Regions from separate parts of the Mesobacillus sp. AQ2 genome, predicted to be linked through region 3. Evidence: riboswitches for the same ligand, from Rfam matches in the RefSeq annotation. Region 3 holds a riboswitch; each other region holds the start of a gene.
The links. A riboswitch is a leader RNA that binds a small molecule or an ion and turns the genes downstream of it on or off. The one in region 3 is predicted to bind cobalamin.
Positions count from the first base shown of each region.

Region 1: another riboswitch for cobalamin. It lies ahead of QNH36_RS02195 (acyl-CoA thioesterase); the one in region 3 lies ahead of QNH36_RS01190 (ABC transporter substrate-binding protein).
Region 2: another riboswitch for cobalamin. It lies ahead of QNH36_RS11430 (ABC transporter substrate-binding protein); the one in region 3 lies ahead of QNH36_RS01190 (ABC transporter substrate-binding protein).

Region 1 covers NZ_CP126080.1:431,952-437,394, forward strand. Annotated here, with positions in the region: gene QNH36_RS02180 (DMT family transporter) at 390-1,331, opposite strand; gene QNH36_RS02185 (Lrp/AsnC family transcriptional regulator) at 1,543-2,025, shown strand; gene QNH36_RS02190 (VOC family protein) at 2,143-2,538, shown strand; cobalamin riboswitch at 2,995-3,179, shown strand; gene QNH36_RS02195 (acyl-CoA thioesterase) at 3,340-3,849, shown strand; gene QNH36_RS02200 (ribonucleoside-diphosphate reductase subunit alpha) at 3,827-5,443, shown strand, end outside.
Region 2 covers NZ_CP126080.1:2,284,897-2,290,339, reverse strand. Annotated here, with positions in the region: gene cbiB (adenosylcobinamide-phosphate synthase CbiB) at 1-859, opposite strand, end outside; gene QNH36_RS11435 (adenosylcobinamide amidohydrolase) at 856-1,659, opposite strand; gene QNH36_RS11430 (ABC transporter substrate-binding protein) at 1,625-2,593, opposite strand; cobalamin riboswitch at 2,769-2,967, opposite strand; gene QNH36_RS11425 (DUF2515 family protein) at 3,163-4,296, opposite strand; gene shc (squalene--hopene cyclase) at 4,413-5,443, shown strand, end outside.
Region 3 covers NZ_CP126080.1:213,281-218,723, forward strand. Annotated here, with positions in the region: gene QNH36_RS01175 (GNAT family N-acetyltransferase) at 1-553, opposite strand, end outside; gene QNH36_RS01180 (FtsW/RodA/SpoVE family cell cycle protein) at 550-1,737, opposite strand; gene QNH36_RS01185 (hypothetical protein) at 2,070-2,846, shown strand; cobalamin riboswitch at 2,913-3,094, shown strand; gene QNH36_RS01190 (ABC transporter substrate-binding protein) at 3,431-4,387, shown strand; gene QNH36_RS01195 (FecCD family ABC transporter permease) at 4,353-5,414, shown strand; gene QNH36_RS01200 (heme ABC transporter ATP-binding protein) at 5,411-5,443, shown strand, end outside.

The DNA.
Region 1 (5,443 bases), 220 kb from region 3:
AGTCTTGAACAAATTTTGACAAGGAGCAGTGTAAGTCTGAGGGAAAACACCTATAGGGGTGTTTGGGCATGGGGAGTCTATTTTGATTTATGGCGCTCAAACGGATTAATTTACATGGAGAAAACATAAAAAGTCTGCGATACATGACAACGAGATCGGGGTTAGCCTCGAAATAGAGGCAAAAAGCATGTCCGGGCGCCTCACTAATTCATGTTATTGGCGAAAATTCCAATATATCGACCACATTTTAAAATATATCAGCGGATTTTTGATTTTATCGGCCACATTTAAGATTATATCGACCACATTTCGCAATATATCGACCAACTCATTATGGAATCCAGAAACATAAAAAAGCCTTATTCGGTTATGGATAAGGCTGTTCTTTGTTAATTTCTTTGCTTGATTGGCTCTCCAGCTAAAATAGGTCTAGAAATTGCCAGCTGCTTTTCTTTTAAAGGAGCAGGCTTGTTTTTCAAAAAGGTAAATAAGAAGCAGCCTGCGATGACGATGATACTGCCGGCGCCCTGGGTCCATGTCATTTTTTCACCCAAAAAAGCAAAGGCTAAAACAGCTGTGAATACTGGGTTGAAATTCAGAAACAGCCCGGCGGCACTTGGGCCGAGTTTATTTACCCCGATATTCCATAGGACCATGCAAAGGACTGTGGAGATCAGGCCTGTATATAAAATAGATTGGATGAATGATGCATTTACGTTTGTGACTGTGAAATCTGAAATCGTAAAAGGCAGAAGGACCAGCAAACCGAAAATGCCAGAATAAAGGGTGGACATCATCGGTGTAACGGATGCCATCGCCCATTTGCTAAAGACCGAATACATTCCCCACATGCCCACTGCTGCCAGCATATAGATATCCCCAGTGTTGACCTTCAAGGCAAACAATGACTCGAAATTTCCTTTTGAAAGAACAAGCAAAACGCCAAATAATGAGACGACCATTGAAAGGACCTGAAGAGAGTTTATTTTTTCCTTTAGAAAAAAGAAAGAGAATGCAGCAATTGAAAACATGTTTAACGTCGATATTAAACCGACGTTGGTAGCCGACGTCTTTTCCAGGGCCATGAATTGCAATGCCTGAAACAAGGCCACGCCAGTGACCCCCATCAAAAATAACGGGAGGATCGATTCCTTTGGAGGAATCAGCTTTTTTTCTATCCGCCAGACAAGCGGGATCAGGAAGATGATTGCAATAGCCCATCTTAGGATGGTCAGGGTGGCAGGGGAAGCATGCTCAACTAGCGTTTTTCCCACGATAAAATTACCGCCCCAAAGAAAGCTGGTCAGTAGCAATAAGATATAATATTTCACGTCATTTAGCTCCCCTTCTAAAAGAGCCATTGTGCACAATGACATTGTTCATATGAATTATTTTAACATTTTAGTTAAAAAACATAATGATATTTTGTATAATTTATATTATTTGAAATAAATGAAAGTAATATAGGTTTTTAGTTTAAAAAATTCATTTTCGAATAGTGGTTAGATCTGTTTTTTGAATAATTGAAAAGGGTGATGAGTCATGGAGTCGATTGTCAGCAAAGTTTTGGACAATGTGGATATTAGAATTTTGGATTTACTGCAAAAGGATGCACAGCTAAGCAATCTTGAACTGTCAAAGCGTGTGAATTTATCGGCACCGGCGGTTCATGCAAGAATCAAGAGATTGGAGTCTGAAGGATATATCAAAAAGCAGGTCGCGATTTTAAATCATGAGAAGCTTGGTTTTGATTTGCTATGCTTTGTATTTATAAGCACCAATATGCACCAGGCTGAAAAGCTCGCATCACTGGAAGGTTCATTGGAAGCAATGAAGGAAGTCCTCGAGTGTCATTGCTTATCAGGCGAGTATGATTATCTGCTAAAGGTTGCCTGCAAGGATCGCAAAGGCCTGGAGATATTTATTAGAAAGCTGAATGAGCTGGGGGTCACCAGGATACAAACAAGCCTTGCTTTGAGGGAAATTAAGGATTCTACCGTTTTGCCAATACATGGTGATGAATAAAAAGTTAGATTTTTAAAAATATTGAATATATTTGTTTGGATATCCTATAATAAAGGGAGATAAGTTTGTCCTCACGATATACATAAATAGCATCTAATTTTTATTCAGGAGGTTATCATGGGTAGATTAGTTCATTTTGAAATTCATGTGAGTGATATGGATCGGGCTAAGAAGTTTTATGGAGAGGTATTCGGATGGTCATTTCAAGATTGGAGTGAATATGCAGGAATGCCATACTTCGGTGCTGTGACTGGCGATGAAAAAGAGCCTGGAATCAATGGTGCATTAATGCAGCGGCAGAGTGCTCCTCCAGAAGCTAACCAAGCATTAAATGGATTTGCATGCACAATGGGAGTAGAAAACTATGATGAAACTGAAGCGAAAATTCTCGAAAACGGCGGCAATGTGTCAATACCGAAATATGCCCTCCCTGGAATGGCGTGGCAAGGATATTATAACGATACTGAAGGAAATGTCTTCGGAATTCATCAACCTGATGAGAATGCGAAATAGAATCTTTGGTAGGTGAACAATATCCGAGATGATTGAATAAGTGCGCTCGAGGCATGGCCAAAACTTAAATCCACAAAAGACTTCTTCTTGTGGATTTTTTTTGTGCCCGTAATGTTTAATCAAACGTTTGATTAAATTTATTGATAATAAGCGAATTCAGGTTGAGCGTGGCCGGCCCCCATGGGATTCTCCGCTTGCGGGGTTATGTTCCAAGCATCAGCGTTTCAATTTATTGGCGAAAATTTAATTATATCGGCCATATTTCCAAATATATCAGCGGATTTTTGATTTTATCGACCACATTTAAAGATTTATCGACCACATTTCGCAATATATCGACCACACTCATAATTGGCGTGCTGTTATGAAAATAGTTGAAAAACCCTCAGAGATGATTTACTATCAATTCATAACACGATATATTGTGTTGGAAAGAGATTAATATAACTAAATATTGAAATTGCCGGTAAGTATGGTGTCTGAACAAGACTTAATAGGGAATCTGGTGAAAGTCCAGAACTGTTCCCGCAACTGTAAGTGCTGACGAAATAAGGATGAACCACTGTCTTAAAAATGGATGGGAAGGCCTTAAAGTAGGGTGAAGCACAAGTCAGGAGACCTGCCATATTTATGCGTGTTATCTTCTTCGGGAATTGGGAAGGTATTACGGGGATAAATTGATAGGCTCATGTAGTTTTGCAGATACATATGAGGTGTTAATTGATCAACGTTACTTAAACCCATCTTTCGAGATGGGTTTTTCTCATTTTCAGGGAGCATTTTTCAAACAGGAGGTCAGGAATGGAAGGATTATCTACAAATGTGTCCAGGACTTTGCAGAACCGGCTGGTTTTGCCTCCGGACACGAATCATCTTGGAACGATTTTTGGCGGCACCGTGTTGTCCTATATTGATGAAATCGCAGCGATTGCAGCGATGAAGCACAGCAGGATGGCAGTTGTTACGGCTTCGATTGACTCAGTGAATTTCCTGTCATCGGCAGTAGTGGGCGATATCTTAACGCTTGAAGCTGTGGTGATTTCAACAGGGAGGACGTCGATGGAAGTGTTCGTGAAAGTGGAAAGCGAGAACTTGAATACGCGTAAAAAGACTTTGACGACCACCTCGATTTTAACCATGGTGGCAAAGGATGAAAAAGGTGTGCCCGTTCCGGTCGCCGGGGTCATTCCGGAAAGTATTGAAGAATGGGAGCTGTTCAACACGGCGGACATGAGAAAGCAGCATAGGCTGGAAAAGAAAAAAAGTAAACAAGCAGGAGGAGTCATCGATGAAAATTCAAGTAAAGGATGATCATTCAGCCAAACGGATTGCAGAAATTGAACAATCGTTCCCTCAATTAAATTTTTCACCATTCAAAGAAAAGGTCGACCAGGTCCTTGAAGCCAAGAATATGACAGACGATCAACTCGAGAACATGTTAATTTTGACAGCAGTCGAACGAATCGGCCGTATTGAACCTGACTGGACCTATGTGGCAGCACGCTTTTACTTGAAGAAATTGTACAAGCTTAGTGCAGGATTTCGGGAAGGAGTTGGTTATGGATCCTTCTATGATTTAATCAATAGACTGATAGGAATTGGGATTTATGATAGCCGAATAGTAAAGGCTTATTCCCAGGAAGAAATCGAATATCTTGAAAAAGTGATCGATCCCGAGAGAGACAAATTATTTACCTACATAGGGCTTGCCACGATGGCGGAAAGGTATCTTGCACGCACTCAAAAAGGCGATTTTGCGGAGCTGCCGCAGGAGAGATTCATGATCATCGCGATGACCTTGCTGGCAGAAGAACCGATGGAAAAGCGGCTTGGATTGGTAGAGGAGGCATACTGGGCGCTGTCCAATCTCTATATGACCGTAGCAACACCGACACTTGCGAATGCTGGCAAAAGCTATGGCCAGCTGTCGAGCTGCTTTATTGATACGGTAGCGGATGATTTAAGAAGCATCTATGATTCCAACACGGATATCTCAACCTTGAGCAAGAATGGCGGCGGCATAGGCGTGTACCTGGGCAAAATCAGAAGCCGCGGCAGTGATATCAAAGGTTTCAAAGGAATCAGTTCCGGAGTGATCCCGTGGATGAAACAGCTGAATAACACCGCGGTTTCGGTCGATCAATTAGGGCAGCGGCAGGGTGCAATTGCTGTTTACCTTGATGTCTGGCATAAAGATATCTTCCCGTTCCTTGATGCAAAGCTGAACAATGGTGACGAGCGCCAGCGGACCCATGATATATTCACAGGCATTTGCATTCCTGATTTATTTATGGAACAGGTAGAAAAACGGGGCGACTGGTATCTGTTTGATCCACATGAAGTAAGGCGGGTAATGGGATTTTCGCTTGAAGATCATTTTGATGAGGAAAAGGGTGCAGGTTCATTCCGGGAAAAGTATTGGGCATGCGTCAACCATCCAGGGTTGTCACGTGAAGTGGTGCCGGCAATTGAAATCTTTAAATCGATCATGGTCTCTCAGCTAGAAACCGGCACGCCTTACATGTTTTACAGGGATCAGGTCAACAGGCTGAATGCCAATCACCATAAAGGGATGATTTACTGCAGCAACCTATGCACGGAAATCACCCAGAACATGAGCCCAACTCTCCTTGAAGAAGAAACAATCGAGGACGGAAGAATTTTAATTTATAAAAAGCCGGGTGATTTTGTCGTCTGCAACCTGTCCTCGATTTCCCTTGCCAAAAGTGTAATGGATGATGTACTTGAACGAGTGATCAATATTCAAGTCAGGATGCTGGATAATGTCATCGATATCAATGAAATCCCTGTGCTGCAGGCACAAATAACCAACAAGAATTATCGGGGAATCGGTCTGGGAACATTCGGCTGGCATCATCTTCTGGCTCTGAAAGGAATCAAATGG
Region 2 (5,443 bases), 2.1 Mb from region 3:
TTTTCTCTAATATAACTAGTGCTTCGCCCATCGCAGCGCGTTCTGAAACAATCCCTTTATAATAATTTGTGCCCCCGAGCTGGACACCCAATATGGCTGCCACCGCTGCCTCGCCCCAGCCGCTGTTTGGGCTCGGGTGCTTCTTGGCATCGCGCCTGACCATTTTCCAGGCTGCCATTCTTGTGATGTAAAGCGGGCGGTTCATCATGACCATACAAAGTGAAGTAATCCTGCTTGGCACCCAGTTCACCAAATCATCAAGTTTTGCCGATGCCCAGCCAAAGTCCAAGTATTGATTATTTTTATATCCGACCATCGAATCACAGGTATTAATTGCCCGATACATAAGCGCAAGCGGTGCACCGCCAATTACGGCACAGAATAGTGGGGCTGTGATGCCATCGCTCGTATTTTCGGCAACCGTCTCGACAGCAGCCCGGACAATTTCTGGTTCTTCAAGCTGCTCTGTATCACGGCCAACAATCCAGGATAGCTTATGCCTCGACTCTTTCAAATCATGGTCTGCAAGTGGATAATAGACCGATAATCCGGCTTCTATCAGGCTTTTTTGAGCAATTGCAGTCGAAATCATCACAGCTTCCAACAGGATTCCTGCTAAGGGATGCAGGAAGTAAAAGAATGATGTAAGCAGAACACCGATGCCTCCAACAATTAACAGGACGGCAGCGACCATTGCCATTCCTTTGGCTTTTCTGCCGCTGCCTCTATTCATTCTACTGTCTAATTTGTAAATAAGCGTTCCCATCCATTTCACCGGATGCGGCCAGTCAGGCGGATCACCAATATACCAATCAAGAATGACCGCCAGTGTCACGGCGATAAGGTGATTAAAGATCATGTCTTCACCCTTTTCTTGCTGTTCCTGATTGCTTCCACGGTACATTCATGGACTCCCCTGCCAATGATTCGTCCCAGGGGAGTAATCGTGCCGGCGTAGTCAATTTTTTGCCCCTGCTGTGTTGAGGCAACCAGGATGCTGTCAGTGGATGTACCTGTTGCCACTGACCCTGATAGCTTATCCCTTATTTCCAGATCGTGAAGCGCCTTTGTCTTCGCTTCAGTAGCTGTCATGATGCTCTGAATGAAAGCTTCCTCAGTCAGTTCTCCGCTGACGAATATCCAAATGTTTATCGTTCCAGGCGACATATCAAAAGAATAATACTCACTGCTTTTCGTGGCGTCTACAGCGTTTCCAACACCTGCCGTAACAACGATAAAGATTGAAAATCCTTCTGCCTGATAGTGCTTATAGGATACATCTTCTAGCATGACTGCCGTCATCATCCCGACCGTATCTTCAGGCTGTAATCCCTGCTCCTTCAAATATTGGATCATTTCTTCCCTATGGTCGCTGCAGTCATACCCTTTGTCCACATGCCGGTTTACAAAAGTGCTGTACCAGCCGGTTCCCGCTCCGACAACTCCTGAAGACATCGTTCTTAATGGGAGTGGAGAATTCAAGACAATGTAATCTTGCTTCATCTTAAGATGATTTTCTCCTATTTTTACTTGTGCTGGTTCATCTGAGCAGCCTGCTGGATTCAAGCCTATTTCCTGCGCAGCAGCCATTGACTGTGCCAGCTTTTTTGTGATCTTCTGCAAATTATTTAAAAACATCCGGGTAAACGGCTTTGGCAAGCTCCTCTACTCCTTCTGTCAATCTCGGCCCAGTTCTTGTCACCTTATCGGAATGAACATCAACCACGCGGTTTTCCTTTACTGCAGTGATCTTGTCCCAGCCTTTCCGGCTTATCACATTTTTCACCGGCTCATTGGTATAGTATCCATGCGTCGTGATGATCACATCCGGATTACTCTTAATGATGGCCTCTGGGTCCAGCTTTGGCCAACCTTCTTCTTTTACAGTGTTATCCGCATTAATGATTTGCAGCATTTCGTCAATGAAGGTTTTCTTGCCAGCTGCATAAATTTCCGGTGTTGGTGATACTTCAACAAATACGGACTTTCTGTCTTCTTCTTTGATTTCCTTTGCTTGTGTTTTGATTTCTTCAATCTTTTTCTTCATGTCTGCAATCAAAGTATCGGCCTTTTCCTGTTCACCTAAGGCAGTACCAATCATGCTGATCGATTCATAGACTGCATCGAATGTCGTTGCGTCGTTGACTACCAGGACAGTGATTCCGGCATCCTTAAGCTGCTGGAGGCCAGCACCAGACGTATGTGCACCTGAAGCATGTGCAAGGACCAGATCAGGCTTTAAAGAAATGATTTTCTCAACATTAAATTCCATTCCGCCAATTTTCTCTTTCTCGGCCACTTCTTCAGGGAAATTATCAAAATCAGAAACTCCAATAATTTGATCATCAAGACCTAACCCGTATGCAATTTCTGTATTGCTTGGAATCAGGGAAACAATTTTTTCAGGCTTCGATTCGATTGTGACTTCTTGTCCAGTTCCATCCTTTATGCTCACTGGGAACTTTGCTTCTTCCTGTTGAACCGTTTCAGTTTTATTTGTCTTTCCCGCGTTGGACTGCTCAGCATTACCACACCCTGCCAATGCGCCAATTGTTAATAATAGTGCGAATAAAAATGCATTCAATTTCTTCATCTGTCATTCCTCCGAATTATCTTCTCAATTTTTTTCAAAACAAACTTTTTGCACAACAAAAAAAATCGGTCTATAAAACTAAAAAAACACCTCCATTTTACTCATGGAGATGTTTGTATCGGTTCCTCTAATAAAAAGCCAGAATCGTTCCCAAACACCTCCTATCCTCGTAGGTTGTGAAGCGAAGAATCAGGCAGGTCTCCTGGCTTCTGGTCATTGCTATCAAGCGCCTTCCCATACAAACAGTACAGTGGCATAAAGCTTGAAGCTCCCAGTTACAGTGGCGGGACCGCGTTGGAATTTCACCAACTTCCCTATTAAGTCTCTAAACTACTCAAATTCGTCTAGCAGACACCAGATTCTTTATGTATTAAATTTTCCGCTGGTTTCAATTATACACAATTCATGTCGAAAAAAGTGTGAATTTGGATAAATTATCTAAAATTAAATTTTAATAAGGGTCAAAAGCAGTAGGATACCATAAATAAAAAATCAAAAGACATCAATATAGCCTTTTGATTTTAAAGTTATGACTATCCTAATATTGTTTAGAAACTGCTCATGTTTGATTATTCTTCTCGCAATAGAATGGCTTCCTTCGCCATGACTGCAAGTTCAATTTTTTCAATGGTTTTGCAATAATTAGTTAAAATCTCTCCATCCACACTGACTTCCTTATGAAAATAATCGAGTACATGCCAATCCTCAAACCAATCCCCGCTCTCTGCCTCTTCATGAGGGGTATCCGGCCAGGCGTATTTCAAGGGCGGGCTGTATAGCCGCTCTGCCCCCTTTCTCAACTCGCAATTCTTGACCCGTCGCTTATAAAGGGAACGGGGAAAAGATTCATTGATATCATTAAACAAATGTGGCCAATAATCTTTTCTTGAGCCCGTGTGAGGGTGTTCATGGGCCCATTTCAAGACCCGAGCCAGAATTCTTTCTTGCTGAAAAAGAAGCGAATACAACTTTTTTCCGAATAAAATTCTCTCGTGGAGCGAAGTGAAGTAGCGCAACGTGCCGCCATTAAGTGAAGCTTTCACCTTTTTGTTCCCGGCACAACAGGGAAAAATGATATTGTTGAAATTCAAAAAATCGTACATTTTAAAGCTGACCGTACCTGTTACGATTTTTTTATAATGCTGGTTTTGGATCAATCTTTTTTCCAGATAGCTTTGTTCATTGATCACCATCGCAAACGCCAATGCAGCTTGATCACCACTGTTCCAAAAGTAACGCCACATCGTTTCCATGAAGGTGGAAACATGAAAATAACGTAAAAGATGGAACATTTCCTTTCTGCCTCTCACACTCAGGTCATAGATCAAAAATTGAGGATACACATCTTGAAATATCAACCAGCTGCCGCGCTCCAAAAAGGAAAAAAAGTCTTTCTGATCCTTATCAGATAAAAGCTTTGTCAGCAACTCCCCTTTTAAATCCGTCATGTTCCATCCGACGTTTCGCGATACCATATGTCCGAGAAATGCCCAATGTATTTCAGGGTGCTGAAGATAAAAATCAAAATACGCCTGCGTCCGTGTTACATTGTTTCGATTGAGTTGTCTCGTCTGCTCTTTTATAAAATAAATCCATCCTTTATCTTTTTCTGATAAATCAGGCAGATGACCGAAAGCTTTCTTTTTCGACTTTTTCTTTAATTCTTTTTTTACATCTGAGAAAGATTTAAGCAAGAACGGCATCATCCTTCATAAACGTTCATTTTGTGTGGATCATTCATTCCCATCAAAGGAATGCATATTCATTTTGCACAAGGAATATGAATACAAAGATGAATACTTAGGAGAGGAGCGGTTATATGAGGCATCGGGTATATAAGGAAATGAACAGAATCGCTGATCAGTTGATCCAGGACCAATCAGACAACGGTGCCTGGCATTATCCTTTCGAGACAGGGATCCAAACGGACTGCAGTATGATTATCTTATTACGGACGTTGGAGATAAAAGATGAAGAATTCATAAAAGAATTGGTGGATCGGATCGCCGGAGAACAGCAGGAAGATGGGTCGTGGAAGCTGTTTCACGACCAGGAAAAAGGAAATCTGACATCCACTGTGGAAGCTTATTATGCCCTCCTTTATTCTGGTTACAGGAATAAAAAAGACAAGGATATACAGGCCGCCAGGAAGTTTATTTTGGCCAACGGAGGTGCCTCGGAAGTCCATTTGTTTTTAAAAATCATGCTGGCCCTGACAGGACAATGTGAGTGGCCCCACCTCCCCATTAATATTGAAGTGATGCTTATACCAGACACCTTCCCAATCAATCTTTTTGACCTCTCCGTATACGGAAGAGCCAACCTTATCCCTTTTTTGATACTCGCCAATACGAATTTCCGTAAGCGAACACCACGATCACCCGATCTCTCCGATTTATTTCAAAACAAAGAAGTTCGTTTTTTAACAGAAGATCAAGAAGAAGATGCGCGCTCGCTGATCAATTGGATTAAACAAGGGATTAAGGGATTGAAATCCCATGGAAACCTTCGAGAGTTGGCATTATATCGTGCCGAAAAATATATGCTCGACCGACTCGAACCTGACGGCACCTTCTTGAATTATTTCAGCTGTACAACCCTGATGATTTTTGCCTTAATGGCTAGAGGTTATCATACTACACATCCGGTGATTACCCGTGCAGTGCAAGGGTTAAAAGCAACGGCCACCCGGATTGACGGACAACTTCACTGCCAGTACACGACGGCTACAGTTTGGAATACGACCCTGATAAATTATGCTCTGCAAGAATCGGGTATTCCCTATTCTTCCAACACTGTTCAAAAGGCAAATCAATACATCCTCTCCCGTCAGCACCTCAAATACGGGGA
Region 3 (5,443 bases):
GGTACATGGTGATGCCGCCAGAGTTTGCAGTCGCAAAGGCCTGGGAAACTGGCGCTCTCCCATAAACAATTTTTTCAATCTGCTTAAGATCTGCCGGAATCTCCAGTTTCCTTAATCCTGCCCGGTCTGTATTAGAAGGAATTATCGTTGAAAACTGGTGCTCCTCAACCCGTTCAAAACCGAACTTCGGGTAAAAATCAAGCACGCTGTCATTGGCGAACAGATACACGTAATCATACTTTCCCTCATATTCGGCCAGCACATGGTTCATCAGACTTGCTGACAACCCTCTATGGCGATAATCAGGATGCGTCATTACAGTACCAATTTGCAGGGCTTTGAGGCTTTTTCCAGCTATGATCAACTCAAGCTCATTGACCGATACATTCGCGATCACCCGACCGCCATCCGTAAAGGAAAACGGAATATATCGACTTCCCCAATACCCTTTTTCATGCCAGTTGGTAAAATCAAGTCCGAAAATGTCGGAGGCAAGCTGGATGAAACTTCCCCTCAAAACATTATTATCACGATAATTGCTTACTAGCTTCATAGATCAAAACTCCTGTCTCTTGAGGCAAACATATAGGTTCTATGATGGAACCGGATTCCATAAATCAGCCCCATCGCCAGCATATTGCCCATAAGCGAGCTTCCCCCATAACTGATGAAAGGCAGCGGGATTCCCGTTATCGGCAGCAGCTGGATGGTCATTCCGACGTTTTGGAAGACGTGGAAAGTAATCATGCTAATGACACCTGCACTAATATAGGTATTGAAAGGGTCATTCGTATCCAGTGCCGTTTTTGTCAGATGGTAGATAAGCAGAAAGTACAGGCTAATGACAAAACTGCCGCCGACAAAGCCGAATTCCTCGCCAATGACACTGAAAATAAAGTCTGTATGGCTTTCAGGAATATAGACTTCACTGCCATTGAGACCTTTTCCAGTCAGCATGCCAGAGCCAATCGCACTGAGGGATTTTAGCAGATGGTAGCCATATTCCGGGTAGCTCTCCGGATCAAGCCAGGCATAGATGCGCCCAAACTGATACGTTTTTACCCCCAGGTATTTTTTCAGGATCTCAGGCTTCCAGATGACGAGATACAGAATGCCGGCCCCAAGTACAGCTCCACCGCCATAGAGAGGCAGGATGATTTTCCACGTAATGCCTGAAACTAGGATGATTCCTGTGAAAATCGCAATCACGACCAGGGAAGTTCCGAGGTCAGGCTGCATCATGATCATCCCTAACGGTAAGGCGGTGATAAGGCCAAGCTTGATGAACAGCAGGAAATCTGTTTGGAGTGTCTTTCTAGGATGATTTTTATGGTGGGTATAGATGGCGCTGCTCAAGGCAAGAATCAAAAAGACTTTCATGAATTCAGAAGGCTGGATTGAACCGAATGGCTCGATGAAAAACCAGCTTTTGGCCCCGTTTCTTTCTTCGGCAATGCTGGCAGGAGCGAAAAACAGGAAGACGAGCAGGAAAACTCCGAAGCCGTATAAATACCAGGAGAGCTTGCGGTATTGTTCACTGTCGAACATCATTACTACTGCAATGATACCTGAACCGACGACATACCAGAATATTTGCTTATATAAAAAGTTCTGGCCAACATATTGCCCGGTCTTCTGGGCGCTATAAATGGCGAGACAGCTTGTCAGAAAAAACAGCAATAAGAGAAGTGTTAACGTCCAATCAAAGCGGTCGAATTTTTTTGTGGATTTATCCATTTGCTACACCCTGTCCAAAATCATTTTTACAATAATCGTTTACCAGGTATCTTTCGCCTGTACGAGAATGTATTACCATTTTATGCTAGCAGACGAATATTATCCTCACAATCCCTGAGCAGGTAATATGTCCCTATAAGTATTAGACGAATGACAGGAGGGTTTAGTTTCTTTTGAAAAGGGATTCTTTTAATCGGAAAGGTGGATAATAATTATGTTTTTGAGGATTCAAAATAAGATATTTTCCACCGTTTTTGTTAGAATGGAAGAAGCGTCATTTGTACGGAGCCGCTGGCATTCTGCAGCTTAGAATTTTCCGGGAGGTTTTGCTGTTGAAAAAGAACCATCCTTATAGCAGGGATTTATTATATCTCCACATGAACGAACGGGACCATTATGTACTTTCGCACGGAATCGAATTCCATGAATTTTCGAGGTCGCTGCCTGATCCATTTAACCATCTTTTGCTGTTGAAGCATCGCTATGAGGATGGCGAATTCAACAGGCATACTTTATTTGAGTATGTACCAGGAGATAGTGCCGAAAAGCTGGTAGGAGCCAATGTACATGCATATGGGGATTTTTGCTGGATTGATTTTGAGGAAGTGGAAGCACTGAATGTGCTGACGGCCCAGGAAATTGCCGAACTTCTTTATCTCGGGCATATCAAGCATCATTTGAAGCTGCCTTTTTACAATCAGCTTAATAATCGTTTTGTGTACCTGTCCAATGAGGACGGCTGGTTCAATAAGATCTATTACCGCAATTTCAATGACTTTTTCCGCATGCTTGGCAATGTCCTGTCAGGAAAACTCGGAGAAATGAAACCGGAAAAAACGCTGCTTGGAATCCGGAAAAAGAAGTCCTATCCATCTGTAAGCAAGGAAATCCTGAAATCACTGATACCAGCCTTGAAGGAAGGGGCTGTGTTTTCGCTGAAGAATATCCAGCAGAACCGCAACAAGATTGAAATACCGATCTGGATTATCGGAGATTTTGCCAACATGGATGATATGCAGGATGAATATAAAGAAGCAAGCCGCAGCAATCCTGACGGCAGACTTGTTTTCGATAAAAAGTTGAAGGAATGGAGCTTGCTTGCACAATAAGTCGAAAAAACAAAATTTTTGCAGCAACTTTTGGCAATTCGTGTATAATGAGTTGGAGCGGAAAATTACATAACGATCTGAACAGGTGTCTTTTATAACAAGACTTAATAGGGAAGTTGGTGAAAATCCAACGCGGTCCCGCCACTGTAAATGGGAGCAAGCTGCAACATGCCACTGTACAAATGTATGGGAAGGCGCAGCGAGCATTGACCATGAGCCAGGAGACCTGCCTGTCCATTGCACCAAGCAAACCTACGAGGATAGGGAGGTGCCGACAGGCTTTATGTCTTTTTTATAAAACATTTGCTTACTCGGACATCTCCCCTTCAGGTGGAGATGTTTTTTATTTTATATTATTAGTTTTGTTGAAGAACAATGCTGGTACTTAGCATCCTGTTGATTGTAGTGGAAGTCGCGTAGACTCCTCCGAAAATGCTAACGCATTTCCATCGTGCGTGGGCTAACTCGAGGAGGCTATTCAGTGTCCTGCGGGCTCAGCGCCAGCCCCGCGGAAAGCGAAGCGCCTGGAACGAAAATCAACAGCCTGATTAGACAAAGCTGATCGAAAAATGGAGGAGAAGTAAATGAAGAAATTATTGTTGATATGGGTGGCGGCTGCCATGATCCTGGCTGGCTGCGCTACTGATGCACAGCCAGAAAAAAAGGAAGGTGAAAAAAACGCGCAGGAACAGAAGACAGGATTTCCTGTCACGGTAAAAGATGCGTTTGATGAAGAAGTTGTCATTGAAGAAAAGCCTGAAAAGATCATTTCCCTGATTCCGAGCAACACGGAAATCGTTTATGCGCTTGACAGCGGGGACGCAATTGTCGGCGTCACAGATTTCGACAATTATCCAGAAGAAGCAATGTCTAAGGAAAAAGTCGGCGGAATCGAGTTTAATATTGAAAAAATGATCTCGCTGAAGCCGGATCTTGTCCTTGCCCCTGGGTCCACCGCAGACACGGCCAAAGAAGGTCTGCAGCAACTAAAGGACGCAGGAATTGCGGTTGTCGTGGTGAATGATGCGCAGTCATTTGAAGAAGTGTATCAGTCAATCGAGATGATTGGAAAATCGATTGGTGAGACTGAAAAAGCAGCCGAGCTAGTAGATTCGATGAAAAGCAGCTTCGCAGAACTGAAAAAGAAAGCTGAATCCATTAAGCCAGAAGAGCAAAAGACTGTATTTGTTGAGGTCTCGCCTGAACCGGAAATCTACACAGCCGGCAATCATACGTTTATCAATGAAATGCTTGAGTTGATTGGTGCGAAGAACGCTGCCGGTGACATGGAAGGCTGGCCGAAAGTCGACCCGGAAGTCATGGTTGAGCGTAATCCGGATGTCATTGTGACAACCTATGGATATTATACGGAAAAGCCAGTTGAGAAGGTGCTTGCGCGGAAGGGCTGGAACAATGTAAAAGCGGTCAAGGACCAGCAGGTATTCGATGTCCACTCCGATCTTGTTACCCGTTCTGGCCCAAGGCTCGCTGAAGGAGCGGAGGTACTTGCAAAAGCCATTTACCCGGACGTTTTTAAATAATAAAGGATTAGCATATGTTTTTGCTGCAGCATTTTTGATCATCTCAATGCTGCTGGGAATATCAATCGGAACGGTTTCCATTCCTGTACCCGCTATCATTAAAATCATTGGTGCTGACATTTTCCGATTTCAGGGACAGGGAATCGATCCCATGCATGCAAGTATTGTTATGGAAATCAGGCTGCCCCGCGTGCTGCTGGCAGGCTTAGTTGGTGCGTCACTGGCGATCGCTGGTGCCGCATTCCAGGGCCTGCTGCGAAATCCGCTGGCAGATCCGTATACGCTCGGGATTTCATCAGGTGCCTCCATTGGTGCTGTCGTTACGCTGTTTTTTGGCCTTTCACTGCCGCTGATCGGTGCCTTTACCTTGCCGGTGCTCAGCATTCTGTTCGCATTCGCCACTGTGTTGTTTGTGCTGTTTTTTGCCCGGAAAGTCGACAGGCTGCTCAGGGTGGAAACCATTATTTTGACGGGAATCATTTTAAGCTCCTTTCTCGGATCGTTCATTTCGCTTATGATTGCTCTCTCAGGCGAAGAGCTGAGGCAAATCATTGGCTGGCTGCTCGGCAGCGTATCGATGCGCGGCTGGGAGTATATAAAAATCATTTTTCCTTTCTTTATGATTGGTCTGGTGATTTTACTGGCAAATACAAGGGAATTGAATGCAATGTCCTTTGGTGAGGAACGGGCACAGCATCTCGGCGTCAATGTCGAGCGTCGGAAGCTTTTGATTTTGCTGTCGGGTTCCCTTTTAACAGGTTCAGCGGTTGCTGTATCGGGGACGATTGGTTTCGTTGGTCTCGTCATTCCGCATCTGACCAGGACTGGCTGGGGACCTGACCATCGTCATTTGCTGCCGTTATCGGTGCTGATTGGCGGTGGATTCCTGATTCTTGCTGATTTAATATCCCGGACTATCATCGCACCCTCGGAATTGCCGATTGGCGTAATCACGGCATTAATCGGAGCACCGGTTTTTGCGTTAATTTTAATGAAAAATCGCAGGGAAAGAAGTGCTGGCCGATGATCACAGTGAAGAATTTGACAGGCGGATAT